Regions from separate parts of the Alkalibacillus silvisoli genome, predicted to be linked through region 1. Evidence: a T-box and tRNA genes for the amino acid it is inferred to sense, from the RefSeq annotation. Region 1 holds a T-box; the other holds one or more tRNA genes.
What was found. The T-box of region 1 lies ahead of argS (arginine--tRNA ligase). A T-box ahead of a tRNA ligase gene usually reads a tRNA of that ligase, here a tRNA-Arg.
Positions count from the first base shown of each region.

Region 2: it encodes a tRNA-Arg, which carries the amino acid that the T-box ahead of argS (arginine--tRNA ligase) is inferred to sense. The anticodon was not compared.

Region 1 is NZ_BAAACZ010000025.1:8,341-16,195, forward strand. Features, by position in the region: gene ABDZ63_RS13270 (S1C family serine protease) at 1-859, shown strand, start outside; gene rlmH (23S rRNA (pseudouridine(1915)-N(3))-methyltransferase RlmH) at 1,529-2,008, shown strand; gene ABDZ63_RS13280 (TetR/AcrR family transcriptional regulator) at 2,314-2,886, shown strand; gene ABDZ63_RS13285 (serine hydrolase domain-containing protein) at 2,928-4,352, shown strand; T-box leader at 4,547-4,764, shown strand; gene argS (arginine--tRNA ligase) at 4,809-6,497, shown strand; gene ABDZ63_RS13295 (hypothetical protein) at 6,708-7,361, shown strand.
Region 2 is NZ_BAAACZ010000014.1:38,598-46,452, reverse strand. Features, by position in the region: gene ABDZ63_RS09165 (vWA domain-containing protein) at 1-142, opposite strand, end outside; gene ABDZ63_RS09160 (ATP-binding protein) at 153-1,034, opposite strand; gene clpP (ATP-dependent Clp endopeptidase proteolytic subunit ClpP) at 1,153-1,731, opposite strand; tRNA gene ABDZ63_RS09150 (tRNA-Arg) at 1,949-2,020, shown strand; gene ABDZ63_RS09145 (hypothetical protein) at 2,355-2,813, shown strand; partial or broken gene ABDZ63_RS15840 (transposase) at 3,141-3,336, opposite strand; gene ABDZ63_RS09140 (histidine kinase dimerization/phospho-acceptor domain-containing protein) at 4,288-5,736, shown strand; gene ABDZ63_RS09135 (ATP-binding protein) at 5,684-7,357, shown strand; gene ABDZ63_RS09130 (response regulator) at 7,461-7,855, shown strand, end outside.

The DNA.
Region 1 (7,855 bases):
CGTCTATAAACATACAGATGGAATGGCCTATATTGTAACGAACTATCATGTTATTGAAGGTGCTGATCAAGTCGAAGTCGTTTTCTCAGAAGAAGAACAAATCGAAGCAGAAGTAATTGGTGGAGACATGTATTCAGACTTAGCTGTCCTTAGAGTAGAGGATACGTTTGTAGATCAAGTGATTGAGCTTGGTCAATCTGAAACGATAAACGTAGGTGAGCCTGTTTTAGCCATTGGTAACCCATTAGGCCTACAATTTGCAGGCTCTGTTACACAAGGGATTATTAGCGGTAAAGATCGATTAATTCCAATTGACTTTACCCAAAATGGTATAATTGATTGGCAAATGGAAGTTATCCAGACCGATGCAGCCATTAACCCAGGTAACTCTGGTGGTGCCCTTGTGAATATGGAAGGAGAGCTAATCGGAATTAACTCGATGAAAATCGCATCGCCTCAGCTAGAAGGGCTAGGATTCGCAATTCCAATCGATATGGCAAGTCCGATCATGGAAGAACTAGAACAACAAGGTGCTGTAACCCGTTCTTACTTAGGCATTTCTCCGTATTCATTATCAGATGTTGCACAATACCACTTACAAAACACATTAAACTTACCAAGTGATGTAGACAGTGGTGTATTAGTAGCTTCTGTTGAAACAGTATCTCCAGCAGACCAAGCAGGATTAGAACAATATGATGTGGTCATAGAGATGAACGGAGAAGAAATCGATAACGTCTATGAATTGAGACAGTATTTATATAATGAAACCAATCCAGGTGATGAACTCGAATTAACATTTTATCGAAATGGAGAGTTGCATGAAACAACTCTAACCTTAACATCACAAGAGTTCTAACTGGAATTAAGACTTACTCACACTGTGGGTAAGTCTTTTTTAATGTTCGGGAACAGGGAGTTATACACATTATTAAGATACTTATGCACAATATGTGGGTAATAAATTTAGTTAAAAGCATATATAGTGTATAATTCTAAATTTCAATCTAAATATAGCACGAACGTATGTTGATATGTTAATAAAAATGTGGACAAATAGGACTTTTCCCCATAAATGATGTTGAAAACCTGTAGATAAACAAGTTATAAACAGAATATGTTCATAACTTGTGTACAAATAAAAGCTTATAAAACCGCCATTGATTTAAATAGCTTTTAGTTTATCTTGATTCACCGCTTATAAAAAGACGAATATTTGATACAATATGAGACATAAAAGCTGTTTTATAGTTAATAAAATTAATTTATGGCCTATAACCAAAAACGAATTTTAAGAATGGTAACAGCGATTTTATGTAGATCAAATGATTCTGACTAAGAATTTGACTATAGATCAACAAGTAACGTTCAACATTATAGTTTTTAAAATTACTCTAAAGTCATACAGCCATTGAAACGCTCGGTAAATGCAAGAAGCGGGATGGATGATAGCCCCTGGTTAAATTTAGCCAGGGTTTTATTGTGATCTAAGCTTAAGATATACTAAGGGGAGATGGAGGTGTGTGCAATGAACATCACAATTGTCTCAGTCGGAAAATTAAAAGAGAAATACTTAAAGCAAGGTATTGATGAATATATGAAGCGGCTTAGCAAATATGCCAAGGTGAAAATAGAGGAAGTACCAGATGAACAAGCACCAGACAATATGAGTGAAGCGGAAGAAGAAGCGGTGAAAAACAAAGAAGGCGAGAAAATATTAACAAAGATATCCACAGATACATATGTCATCACACTTGAAATCGAAGGCAAGCAATTAACCTCAGAAGCCTTTGCTAAGAAAATGGACGACTTAGCTACGTATGGCAAGAGTAAGATCGCTTTTGTCATTGGTGGTTCACTTGGCTTAAGCGATGAAGTCAAACAACGAAGTGACTATGCGATCTCGTTTAGCAAAATGACTTATCCACATCAATTGATGCGGTTGATTTTGTTGGAGCAGTTATATCGAGGGTTTAGGATCGTTAGGAATGAACCTTACCACAAGTGATGGTAAAGCAAAATATAGAGATAACTATTGAAATGAACACCATTAAAAAGCTGTATGAAAACAAGGGATGAGGATGATGGTTGATTGAGTTGATGGCAATATAAAAGTTACTAAATTACTTTTTATCTCAAAACAATGATAGGGCGAAAATTATGTATACATTGGACAAGTAGCTACTTTTTAAAGCGTTTCAAGAGATACGTTAAAGTATTATGGTGAGGTTAATTTCTGTATAATAATTGACTTATTTAAATACTGTTAATATAATTTGGTTGGTCAACCAATTAAACAAGGAGGGGAGTCGAATGAGTAAACAGGATAAAAGAAAACTATTGATTGATGCTGCCTACAATGTATTTGTTAAAAAAGGATATCTGAATGCTTCTATAAAGGATATCGCAAATGAAGCAAATATAACAACCGGACTTGTTCATTATTATTTTAAAAATAAAGAGGAACTTTTGCTTTCTGTACAACAGGAAGTCCAAACCTATTACCAAAGGAAATATGACGGACATCCAGGAGACTCAGTAAGCCTGGAGGAAGTTTTACATGAAATTAAAACCAGGGCAGAAAGGAATCCGGATTGGTATCGTTGGAGATATGAAATTTATTCTTTAGGGATAAAAGATAAAGGAGGTCATCTTGAAAAGCAAGTAGAGTCTATTCTAAAAGATGGGAGAAAGAGTCTGTCCGAGCCTATGCAACACATAGTAGGTAATTCTCAAGATGCATATGCACTTTCGAGTATATTATTGGCTTGTTTTGATGGGCTGGCACTACAGAAAATTGTTGATGATCAATTTGATATTGACCAACCATATAGACTATTAACCGAACTTCTTGAGCTTTATATAAATAAGTCTGATTCTGATTGAAGCTTATTAAAATACTATAAATAGAATAAGGATGAAATCATTTGAAAAAAATAGTATTAATTTTATTTGCCTTATTGCTCTTCACTACTTCCCATACTTTTGCAGTTGAAGAGAGTAATACTTCTTATCAAATCAAAACTTTTATGAATAAGGCACTGGAGGAATATAATATTCCTGGTGCTACGTTAGCAGTCGTACATAACGGTAATACTATCTTTCAAGATAGCTGGGGGATAATGAGTGACGGTTCACCTGTCAGTGAAGAAACTTCTTTTCTAATAGGTTCGGTAAGTAAGCCTTTAACATCTCTTGGAATTATGGTGTTAGTAGAAGAAGGAAAAATAAAGCTAGATGAACCAATAGATACTTATATCCCTTGGTTTACCTATCAAACCGATAGTAAAAAATCAATAACAGTACGTCATCTATTAGAACAAACAAGTGGGATTAGTGCTTATGAGGGGCTGAAAGTGACAGATCAACAGGATCGTGATAAAGAAAATGGTATCACTCAAGCTGTTAAAGAACTAAGCGGAGTAAAGTTAAGTCATGATCCTGAAGAGATATATGAATATAACTCAGCCAACTATCTGCTTTTAGGAGCTATTATTGAAGAGGTGTCTAATCAAACATTCTCATCCTTTATGGATAACCGTATATTTTCTCCTCTTGCTATGAAAAACACTACTGCTGACTATGAAAGCGCGATTGAAAAAGGGTTTGTACCCGGTTATCATTCATGGTTTGGCAAACCTGTTAAAGGAGATGGATGGTATGATCATTCGGGAGCGCCGTATGGTTATATGACCTCAACCTCCAGTGACCTTATTAAGTTTATAGAATTCATGCTTTATGGGGGAGAACTAATAAATGAGCAAAGCTTAAAACAATTACGTATGCCACCAGAAAGCGATCAACGATATGGATTAGGCTGGCATTTCTCTAAAAACGATAATAGATATCCCTATCATACTGGTGCAACGTCAGAATATAGATCTGAAATCTTCTTTATGCCTGAAGAAGATCTAGGTGCTGTTCTTTTGACGAATAAATACCATGAATTAGAAGCGGTTGCTTATTTAAGTATGATGGAGGGAATTCGATCCATTATAAAAGGTGAAAAACCAGAGTTAATTCCGCTAAACGTTAGTACCCAGTGGATTGCGCTTAGTGTGATATTGTTATTATCCATTATTTTCTCTATAAGTTTAATTCGTTTGAAACGTAAAAAAAATATAAATAAAATAGTTTGGGTTCCAATTGGTGTTCTTCACGTTTTAATCGCTGTAGGATTCATTCCATTATTTACATTAAGTATGGGGATTTCTTGGAAGACATTAGGTCTTTTTTCTCCGGACCTTGCATTCCTTATACAATGTCTGATAGTCGTGTTGGCAGTTTACGGTCTTTTAATTTTCCTAATTATTGCGATTAAACAAAAGGTCGTCGAAAAAATAGTGAATTGAACAATGTAAACAGATTTCCCCTTTTATTACCAGTTCGATATGGTTAGAAAAGCTACGGAGAGCCTTACCATAAATAGAGGCAAACACGTATTATGTAAGGCGGTCAACCATGGTGAGATGGGTTTAACTCTTGGAAAAATAATTAGGTATTGATTTTTTTTAATTAATGGATATAATAGTCTAAAATACATGTTTAAAATTCAATGACAAAGAGAGTAGTTATTTGTGAAAGCAAAGCGAATCAGGGATGGTGAGAGCCTGGTCAAGGATCAAATAATGAACCGCACTTTGTAGATGCTTGCCTGAACATGAGTAAGTAGGGTGAGTCGGGGTGAACCTCGTTATCAAATTGAGTGGTTTTTAAAAAACAAGTAGAGTGGTACCACGGGCCAATTGAACTCCCGTCTCTTTTCAAAAGAAAAGAGACGGGAGTTTTTAATTTAGGAGGAATTAGAAATGAATTATAAAAATGCTTTTATTGATGTCCTGTATGACCAATTAAAAGATCATTTGGACAAAAGTAAGTTAAATAGCATGATTGAAAAACCAAAATACGACAATATGGGTGATTTGGCGTTTCCTTGTTTTGAATTAGCTAAAATTTTCCGAAAACCTCCTCATGACATTGCACTTGAACTGACAAAGGAAATTACTTTGCCTAACATATTTCAAAATGTTGAAGCAGTAAATGGTTATGTTAATGTTTTTTTAAATAAAGAAGAAGCATCATCTTTAATTGTTAATAAAGTTATTTCGAATAAAGAAAAATATGGGGATATAAACATTGGAAATAAAGAGGTAATCACGATTGACTTTTCATCCCCTAATATTGCTAAACCTTTTTCAATGGGGCACTTACGCTCAACGGTTATTGGAAACGCATTAGCACTAATTTCGGAAAAAGTTGGCTATCGTTCAATCAGAATCAATCATTTGGGTGATTGGGGGACCCAGTTTGGGAAATTAATTGTTGCTTATAAAATGTGGGGGGATGAACAAAAGGTAAAAGAGAATCCGATCAAAGAGCTGTTAAAGTTGTATGTTCGTTTTCATGATGAGGCAGAACAGGATGAAAAATTGAATGATCAAGGGAGACAATGGTTTAAGAAGTTAGAAGATGGGGATGAGGAAGCCTTAGAACTATGGAGATGGTTTAGGGATGAATCATTACAAGAGTTTTCCAAAATATACGAGCTATTAGGAGTGAACTTTGATTCAACTCAAGGGGAAGCATTTTATAATGATAAAATGGATAGTGTGGTTCAGTTATTGGAAGAAAAGAATTTGTTAGAAGAATCTGATGGAGCTAAAGTAGTTGATATAGAAGATGATTTCCCCCCTTGCTTGATCAAGAAAAGAGATGGAACTACTCTTTATGCAACACGTGATTTAGCGGCCGCCATTTACCGTCAAGATACTTACAAATTTGTTAAGTCATTATATATCGTAGGAAATGAACAAACACTTCATTTTAAGCAACTCTTTCTTGTTTTAGATAAGATGGGGTACAAATGGCACGAGGGACTTAAACATGTTTCTTTTGGGATGATGTTAAAAGACGGGAGAAAAATGTCTACACGAAAAGGTAAGGTTGTATTATTAGAAGACGTATTAAATGATGCGATTAATCTTGCTAAGAATAACATTGTAGAGAAGAATCCAACTCTTGCTTCTAAAGAGAATGTTGCTCGTCAAGTTGGGACAGGTGCTGTTATTTTTCATGACTTAAAAAACTACCGTTTAAACGATATTGAATTTTCTTTGGAAGATATGTTGAGATTTGAAGGTGAAACAGGTCCATATGTTCAATACACATATGCACGTGCCTCTTCTATTTTAAGTAAAGGAGATTATCAGGAAAGTAAAGAAAAAGTAAATATAACAGATGTAGAGGCGTGGACAATAATAATAAAATTAAATGAATTTCCAGATGCGATTAAACGTGCTTATGAAGGAAACGATCCTACCCAAATTGCTAAATATGTACTTGAAATTGCAAAAGCATTTAATAAATACTATGGATCTGTTCGTATATTAGATGATCATGATCAAAAACAAGCAAGATTGTCAATTGTACATTCAGTTCAAATTGTCATTGAAGAAGGATTAAGACTTTTAGGAATTGAGGCACCTGACGAAATGTAGTAATGGAAAAAATAGATATTAATAAAAACGAGCTTGTAGTTTCAAGCTCGTTAATTTGTGTTTTGTGCCTCATAAATAACTACGATGAACCGTACCACAAGTGACTGGTAAACAGGTAATAATATTAAAACTTACTAATGAATTAATAAAAAAAGTTTTGTATGATAAAATAGGCGTTATTAATAATGCGTTGAAATGAGGAAACATTATATGAAAAATATTGAAGATGAAATATATTCGTTTGAAGAGTTTGTAAAAAGTATTGACAAAACAAAAAAAATTAACCCTTTCGAAAAAAATTATCAAGTAGTCATAACAGATGTATTGGAAAAATTATTAGTAAATACTGATATTCAAGTGGCTGATGTCTCTGCTAACAAAAATACTGAAATACACAACGGAGACAATTATATTGGGGAGAGTGGTCCTCCAGATTTATTGTTAGTACCCCAAGAGTATCGGCATAATAATAAACATGATGAAGAGAGAAATCCTAAACCAATTGCAGCAATTGAAGTAAAGAACCCTGAAGAACGGAAAAATGTATCAGAATTTGTTGCAAAACTTAAAAATGACCCCATACAACAATTAGCTTCTCACTTAACTAAGAACAAAAAAGTCATAGTTACCGATTGTATTAAGTGGTGTTTTTTTGAAAATAACAATTCAGATAAAAGAGTGGATTTTATGCTTGTGGAAAGCTTTAATTTAAAGGATGACTTTGGAGAATGGAAAGTACCAACCAAAAAAGAAAATGAATTTGTTCAAGAACCGTTAGAAATTGAAAAAGATTACGTTGGAACTGAATGTAAGGAGTGGAATGAACTACAAAACTATATTAGAAAGTGGGTGCTTCAGAACTGAATAGATAGTTTATTAGTTAGAAATTCGATACCTAATATATAATTGAAAACATTAATTGTAATTTCACCTTAATCTAAAAGATTTTATTGATAGAGGATAATTAATATCCTCTATTTTTAATGAGATGTTGCATTGATTGAATATATATATATGACCTCTATCCTGTCAAAAAAGGGGTGTGTTATAATTCTTGTTCTTTTTATTTTGTTTCCAATCATTACAAATCCATATATACCAAGGCTTTTAGACATGTCTAATTTGTTATTTCACTTGTTTTCACTTATAGAGTTTTCTTTTTGTTGCATTTTTGCCGACAAAATGCCGACAAATTCACTTTGTTAATTTTTTCTCAAATATAAAGAAAAATGAAGTTATAATAGATTATTACCTTACTATTATTTAGTAGTTTAGTGCAATATTTTAACATTACAAATGAGTTAAAAATTAAGTCAATAAAGCCTATCCAACAGTTGACTTGGATAGGCTTTATTGAC
Region 2 (7,855 bases), on a different contig from region 1:
CTGTAATTTGGCGTTTATCTATATGAATAGTGGCACCAAAATGATAATCAAACTCCAAATTAGGTTGTTTTGAAAGAATATTAACGAGATCCTTCAACTCAGCTAAGAGACGTGTGTCGATCACTTTGTCATTAAACTTCACTTAAAACACCTCATTCAAACAGTGTATCGGCAAGATTTTTAACAACTTCTTTTTCCCGGTCATCTTCTAGTTTATCTGTAATAGCTCGTGTGATTGCCCTTTTCGGTGGAATGAAAGAAGTCAAATCACAAGCATCAAGTAAAGCTCGAATACTTGCCCCATCTTCAGAAATCTTACCTTGTTCAGCCGCTTCAATTAAATCAGTCGATAATTGTATGAACTGAGCCGTTAACTGCTCGTCATTTAAATTCGTGTTGTTTTCGATTAATTGTTTTAGTTGCTCTCCTTCAATATAAGAAACATCGAAAACGATGAAGCGGTTTTTAAGCGCTTCGTTTAAACGAGTCGTACCAATATACCCTTCATTAATCGCCGCGATTACTGTAAACCCTTCTTTTGCCTGAATTAGTTCATTAGTTAATGGGTTAGTGAGCGTTCTACGATAATCAAGCGCACCATTAATTAAAGGAAGCGTTTCAGGCTTTGCCATATTGACCTCATCAATGTATAAGAAATGCCCATTCTCCATGGATTGGACGAGCGGACCTGGAATGAAATCAATTTGTTGTTGCCCTTCCTGATCATAATTAATTGTTTTAAAACCTAAAAAACTTTCCGCATCTAAATCAACAGAACAGTTCACACTGAACATCGGCTGGTTAAAAAGATTGGATAACGTTTCAGCTAGTTTAGTCTTACCCGAACCAGTGGGGCCTTTTAGTAAAATATTTTTACCCTGTGATAAAGCAACGACAGCATCTGTTAATAGATCAAAGTCATAAGGAATATAGCCACCTTCTGTGATTAAATGGTCGAAAGCTGTTTCGTTTTTATTTTTATGTTCATCAATCATTTGTTGAATTTGATTGGGCAGTTGAGTCTCTAAGTTCATTGTTGTCTCACTCCTTCATATCATCTAACCATAGTATCATGTCATTTACTAAGAATAAACTAACACAAAAAACTCCCTCATGTGTAAAACATAAGGGAGTGTAGTTAAATGATTGGAATTACTTCTGCATAACGTCGTCAATTAAGCCATACTTTTTAGCTTCTTCAGCAGACATGAAGTTGTCACGATCTGTGTCGCGTTCAACGATTTCATATGGCTGACCAGTACGCTCTGAAAGAATATGGTTTAGCTTCTCACGCATTTCAACAATACGCTTAGCATGAATTTGAATGTCAGATGCCTGACCTTGAGTACCACCTAATGGCTGGTGAATCATCACTTCACTATTAGGAAGTCCATAACGTTTACCAGGCTCACCAGCTGCTAGTAAGAATGCACCCATTGAAGCAGCCATACCAACACAAATAGTTGAAACGTTTGGCTTAATGAATTGCATCGTATCGTAAATGGCCATACCAGCTGTAATTGAACCACCTGGAGAGTTGATGTATAATGAGATATCTTTATCTGGGTCTTCAGCAGCTAAGAATAACATTTGTGCCACCACTGAGTTCGCAATGTTATCATCAACTGGACCACCTAGCATGATAATACGGTCTTTTAACAGACGAGAGTAGATATCATAAGCACGTTCACCGCGATTAGTTTGTTCAATGACTGTAGGAATTAAATTCATTTCACGTCACTCCTTATTACGAATTTTATTATTTTCATAGTTTTATCATACCTGTTTGGTCAAGGAAGGTCAAACAAAAAACATGAACCTTTTACCATTTTCAATCTTCCCATTGAAAATATAATTTAAACATATCTGATCATCTTACTATAATTGATGTTATCTTGAAATTTTAACGGTGAGGAAGTATAATAACTAATGCATTATGAATGCATTTGCCCTCGTGGTGTAACGGATAACACACAAGATTCCGGTTCTTGCGATAGGGGTTCGATTCCCTTCGAGGGCGTTTTGAGTATTATATTGTATAAGACTGAACATGACTGAAACCTACTTAGACATTGGTGTGAGTGGGTTCAGTCATTTTTATTTATGTTGGAGAAAAATGTTCAAAATGGTTGCTTTTTATTTTATTTTACACTTTTTTTACCCTGAATTTATTGTATGTTGAATTTTAAACATTTTTTGTGCACTGTTTTGAAGGTAAATAATGCTTTAATGCTAAAATAAGTTAAGAAAGACTATTTGGGTAACGAAATAGTAATTAAAAATATGGAAATTTCTATTATAACAATGTGCGGTAGACTAAATACTGCGCAACAAATAATTTCTTATACGGAAGAATGCTTGATCAGTATGTTACACTTGATGAAGAAAGTTTAGTGTATGAAGTAAAAGATGAGGCTAAAGATGAGCTTCATGGTAAAGAATATGGACTATTAAAAGCCGCAGTTAATGAAGCTAACAAGGTTATTAAAAATAGTTCAGAAGCATCCCAGGAGAATGTTTTTGCTCCAGGAGAACAAGTAGAAGAATCTGAAGTTGGTCTTTTTTATACGGAAGGCGTAAATGACATTGAGATTTATTGGTGGGGCGTTAGAGTTTACTTATCAAAATCAACAGTTAATACCCTGGCCGGTGGTTTAGCGATTGGTGGAATTTGGATTCCTGAACCACTTGTATCGAAAGTTTTAGCTACTCTTGGAGTTATAGGGACTCAAGTGCCAGGTGGTATTTGGTTTGAAGCTTCGTATTTGAATTTAGCGCCGCCCTTTTCAATTAGAGCTGCAGGATTTCAATAGAATGGGTGTTGAAAATGTCTCTTTTGAAACTAAGAATTATTATAACGGTTCTTGCTTTATGCTTTTTTATAGTATCGTTGTTTGATTTAATTCCTTATAATGTTGGTATGATTTTATTTGCTATTGTGATTTTTTCATATTTTGTATTGAGCTCTAAAGTTCAAAAAGGAAATCACAAAGAGTAAGAAAAGCGCGACTTCAAGTCGCGCTTTTCAGCTTATAGGGAAACCTCCATGTTTTTCTACAAGCTTTTTCAATTGTAGTTGAGTGATTTTTTAATAAGGTACTAAGTAAATGATAAATTAAGATGAAAAGACTCTCCTCCACCTAGACCACACGGTCTAGGTGGAGGGCAATCTTCTTCATGTTCCCACAAGCAGCTGTCATAAGCGCTTGCTCTAGAACATTTTCCTTCCCTCACAAACGACAATAACTCAGCCCATGCAATTCTTTTGAATTTGCATTCTACTTTCTCTTTCCGCACTCGATATATCCATTTTTCTTCATTAGTAAGCCTGTTTAATAATTGGATTTTCTGAATGATTATAAGAAAAATATGAGGCTCTAAGTATGTAATAGTTTGAAAGACAAACTTATAATCTTTGATAAGTTACTAAATGACTTAGAGACCATAAACATTACGCAAGGGTTGAAGCTAATTTAAGTCAAATAAGTCAGTGAAAATAAGTGATGTCTACATATAAAAGTAGATTTATAGAGGGAGGTTTCTAACATTAACAATCTTAAAATACTTTCATGGAATGTAAATGACTTTGGTGGAGCAGATGTAAAGAAGCAGATGAAAAAAAATGAATGGGATCGCAAAGAAAAAAATGAGGAAAGAATGATCAGGGTAGAATACCTGCCATAATTTACACTATCAACGGTATTACCACCAGAATGTAGACCCATTAATGAGTTAGTTGTGGAATTAAATACAGTCCCTCCACTATCGCCCCCCCTTGTCTATTATAACTAGCCAATGTCATATTGAAAAAGCGACATTACTTGATGATCATAAAAATAATATAGGAAATATAAAGGCTTCTCTTAGAAAGAACCATTATTTAAAAAAAGAGTGACGATTTCTAACGAAGAAGGCTTGACCAACATCATAGTTGCTACAATATTAGTTTCATTAAACACCGCAATTTTCGAAGCATAAACTGTGGTTATAAGCATATAAAATTTTCGTAGATTAATCGTGGAGTCACCATTCAATATAATGGTGACTCCACGATTTTTTAATTTTTATTGGTTTGTCCTAGCGACCTATATGTCTTCGCGGCATTAATCAATACTTTATCTGATGGGTTAATTAAAATATTGTACATTTCTTGAAGTATATGGTTGAAAAAGGTTATTTATAATCTATCATTAGTTATAATGAACTTGAAATTTAACGTGTTAATTTACGTAGTTTTTGGTTGTAACAACTTAATTTACTACACAAGATATAAGGAGTATTTGCCAAATGCCTCATCAATATATTAATAGAAAAAAACTAATACTATTAGTGGTGTTATTTATAATTTTATTGTCTGCTTTAAGGCTTGGTTGGCTAGCAGTATTTCATAATGATGTTGATGGTCAACCATTAATTAGCGAAGGAGAGTTAGATTTAAGAGGTTGGGAGGGTTTATCAAGTGAAACAATTGCCCTTGATGGTGAATGGAGGTTTTTCCCCGGTAAGTTAGCTACCAGTGGTCAAACAGAAACATGGGGTGATTTCAACTTAGTTGATGTTCCTGGTGATTGGAATGATCGTAAGTCAAATGGTTCGCTTGATTACTATGGTACATATAAATTGAGAATTATTGTTGAAGAAAACGATGACGATGTATTTAGTCTTGTAGTTCCTAGTGTCAGGAATGCTTCAGAGTTATATGTTAATGGTAGGTTGATAGATCAATCTGGACAAGTATCTGAAAGCGAGAGTCAATATCTTGCAAAAAACATACCATATACAGCTTCTTTCACAGCAGATGACGATGGTGTAATTGAAATAATGTTACAAGCGACTAATTACCTTGACTCGAGTGAAGGAGCAATTGCTCGTTCCATTAAATTTGGGGAAAGTTCTCAAGTTAGGTCAGAAAACCTTATATCATATTCAATGCAATTAATTGTTATGGTCGCTTTTCTCATATATACTACCTTTGCGATTGGTCTATTTTTTGTTAATGAACGGAACGGAACTTATATTAATGCTTCATTTTTGCTTCTTTGTGCGATTGTGACTCATTCTCTTGGAAGTGATGAAAAGCTAATAACATATTGGTTCCAACTTGATTATGCATGGAATATAAGAGTTGCTAACTTAGCATCCACTGGTATGATCTTCTCACTGTGGATGATTGTGAAAGGGTCATTCGGCAAGTCTCAGAAAATAATACATACAGTAGTTCTTACTATTTGTGTAGTTTCACTAATTGCTATCTTAACTCTTCCATTAATCGATTTATTTCAAATTCAGGATGTTTTTAATGCATTACTCATAGTGACACTCGTTTTAGTAATAATCAGTATGTTCAAAGTTCAGAGTTTGCAAAGAGAAGACACAGTATGGATTGTGTATGCATTGTTGGCTTTACTAAACAGTTATATTTGGTGGGGAGTTTGGAATAGTCTTGGAGTTAATGTGTTCTTTTATCCAATCGACTTAATTATAATGATTGGGTGTTTCACAATTATGTGGTTTATTAGGTATTTCAATATGTATAACAAGTCAAAAGAACAAGCTTCTAGGTTAAAGAATGTTAGCGAAGAAAAAGATGAGTTTCTAGCTAGGACTTCACATGAATTACGAAATCCTCTTCATGGTATATTGAATTTAACACAGACCACTCTAGATAGAAATAAAGGTGTCTTTGATCAAAAAAAGTCAAAAAGAATTAGAAACAGTAATAATGGTCGGGAATAGATTATCTTTCCTGTTAGATGATTTATTTGAAATGGCAAATCTGAAAATAACGAAACCCACTATACGTCAAAAGTCATTTTATCTCCAGTCCATTGCTACTGGTGTATTAGATATGTTCTATTATATGACGCATGAAAACAAAGTCACCTTAAAAAATGAAATTCAAAGCGACTTACCTCCAGTAAATGCAGATGAAAATAGAGTTTTACAAATTCTTTATAATTTAATTCATAATGCAGTTAAATTTACAAAAGAAGGTGAAATTTCACTCAGTGCTAGTGAAGATCAGCAAAAAATAATTGTTACTGTCAAAGATACTGGGGATGGAATGAACGCAGAAGCCTTTGATGAAATGTTTCAACCATACATGCAAGGGGAGAACAATATTAACAACTCAGAAGGTGGTGTTGGACTTGGGTTGAGTGTTAGTAAGGAATTGGTAGAGTTACATGGTGGGCACATTTATGGTTGTTCTAGACCTGGTGTTGGGACTGAGATATCTTTTACTTTAAGTGTTAGTCATGAAAAACCATATGAACTCAGTAGAGAACCAACTTTAACGTTAAATTCAAACCCACTTAACACGAACTCTGAACAATTAAAACAAAATGATCAATCTTCTTATAAAGATGCAAATATTTTAATTATAGATGATGACTTAATTAATATAAACGTTATAGAATCAGTGCTTTCAGAAGAAAACTATGAACTTACTAGTGTTCAACATAGTCGTGAATTACTAAGTGAATTGAACATGAAAGAATGGGATCTTCTAATTTTGGATGTCATGATGCCAGACCTATCAGGTTATGACTTAACAACTAAAGTTCGGGAACAATTTAACAAAGCAGAATTACCAATTCTATTACTAACTGCAAGAAGCAATCCAAAAGACGTTGTAACGGGTTTTAATGTTGGAGCAAATGATTATATATCCAAACCTGTTAATGCAAAGGAATTAAGGGCTAGAGTTCGCAGTTTAGTTAACATAAAAAAATCCACAGAAAAACAGTTGAAATTAGAATCAAAATGGCTGCAAGCTCAAATTCAACCTCATTTCATCTTTAATACATTGAATACAATAAGCGCATTAAGTAATATGGACATAGAAAAGATGAAAACTTTAATTGAGGAATTTGGTGAACTTCTTAGAGTTAAATTTAACTTCTCTGCTTATAATGAATTAGTCTCGGTCGAAGAAGAACTCTCAATTGTTCGTTCCTATGTATACATTGAACAAGTAAGATTTGGTGAAAAAATAAAAGTCAGTTGGAATATCGATAATGTTAAAGAGTTTAGTATCCCATTACTTACGGTACAGACTATTGTTGAAAATGCAGTTAAGCATGGTGTTATGATGCAGGTTGATATCGGGAAGATCGAGATAAAAGCGTTTAAACGAAAAGATTATTTAAGAATTGTAGTTAAAGACAATGGGATGGGAATGGATCAAGAAACTATTCAGACTATCTATAATTCTGATGATATTAAAGGTGTAGGATTAGTTAATACGAACAAAAGGTTAAAAATGCATTACAAAACAGAGTTAGAAGTTAAAAGCATAGTCGGTGTAGGTACAATAGTCGCTTTTAATATTTATAATAAAAGCAGCCTAGATTAAAGGTTATTGTTAAGAGTGGTGGGGACAACCTTCTTTAATATAAAAAAGGTTTCAATGTTCTATGTTATAAGTTAGATTCAGAAAACGATAAGGGGGGAGTTAGGTGAAATCTATACTTATTGATGATGAACCATTAGCATTAGATTATCTAGAACATCAATTATTGCAAACGAAAGAATATGAAGTGTTAGGTAAGTTTTCTGACCCGTATCAAGCCCAAGATGCAATAATAGGAAGTGATATAGATGTATTATTTCTTGATATTGAAATGCGAGGCTTAAATGGAATAGAACTTGCCGAGAGATTGTTAGAGCATAGCCCTCATTTACAAATTGTATTTGTTTCTGCTTATAATGAATATGCTGTGAAAGCTTTTGAATTAAACGCAGTAGACTACTTATTGAAACCCGTTAAACTAGAACGACTAGCTAAAACTACAAATCGAATAAAGAACCAACTTATTGAAAGTAAGGAACAAATAAATGAACAAATTAGCAT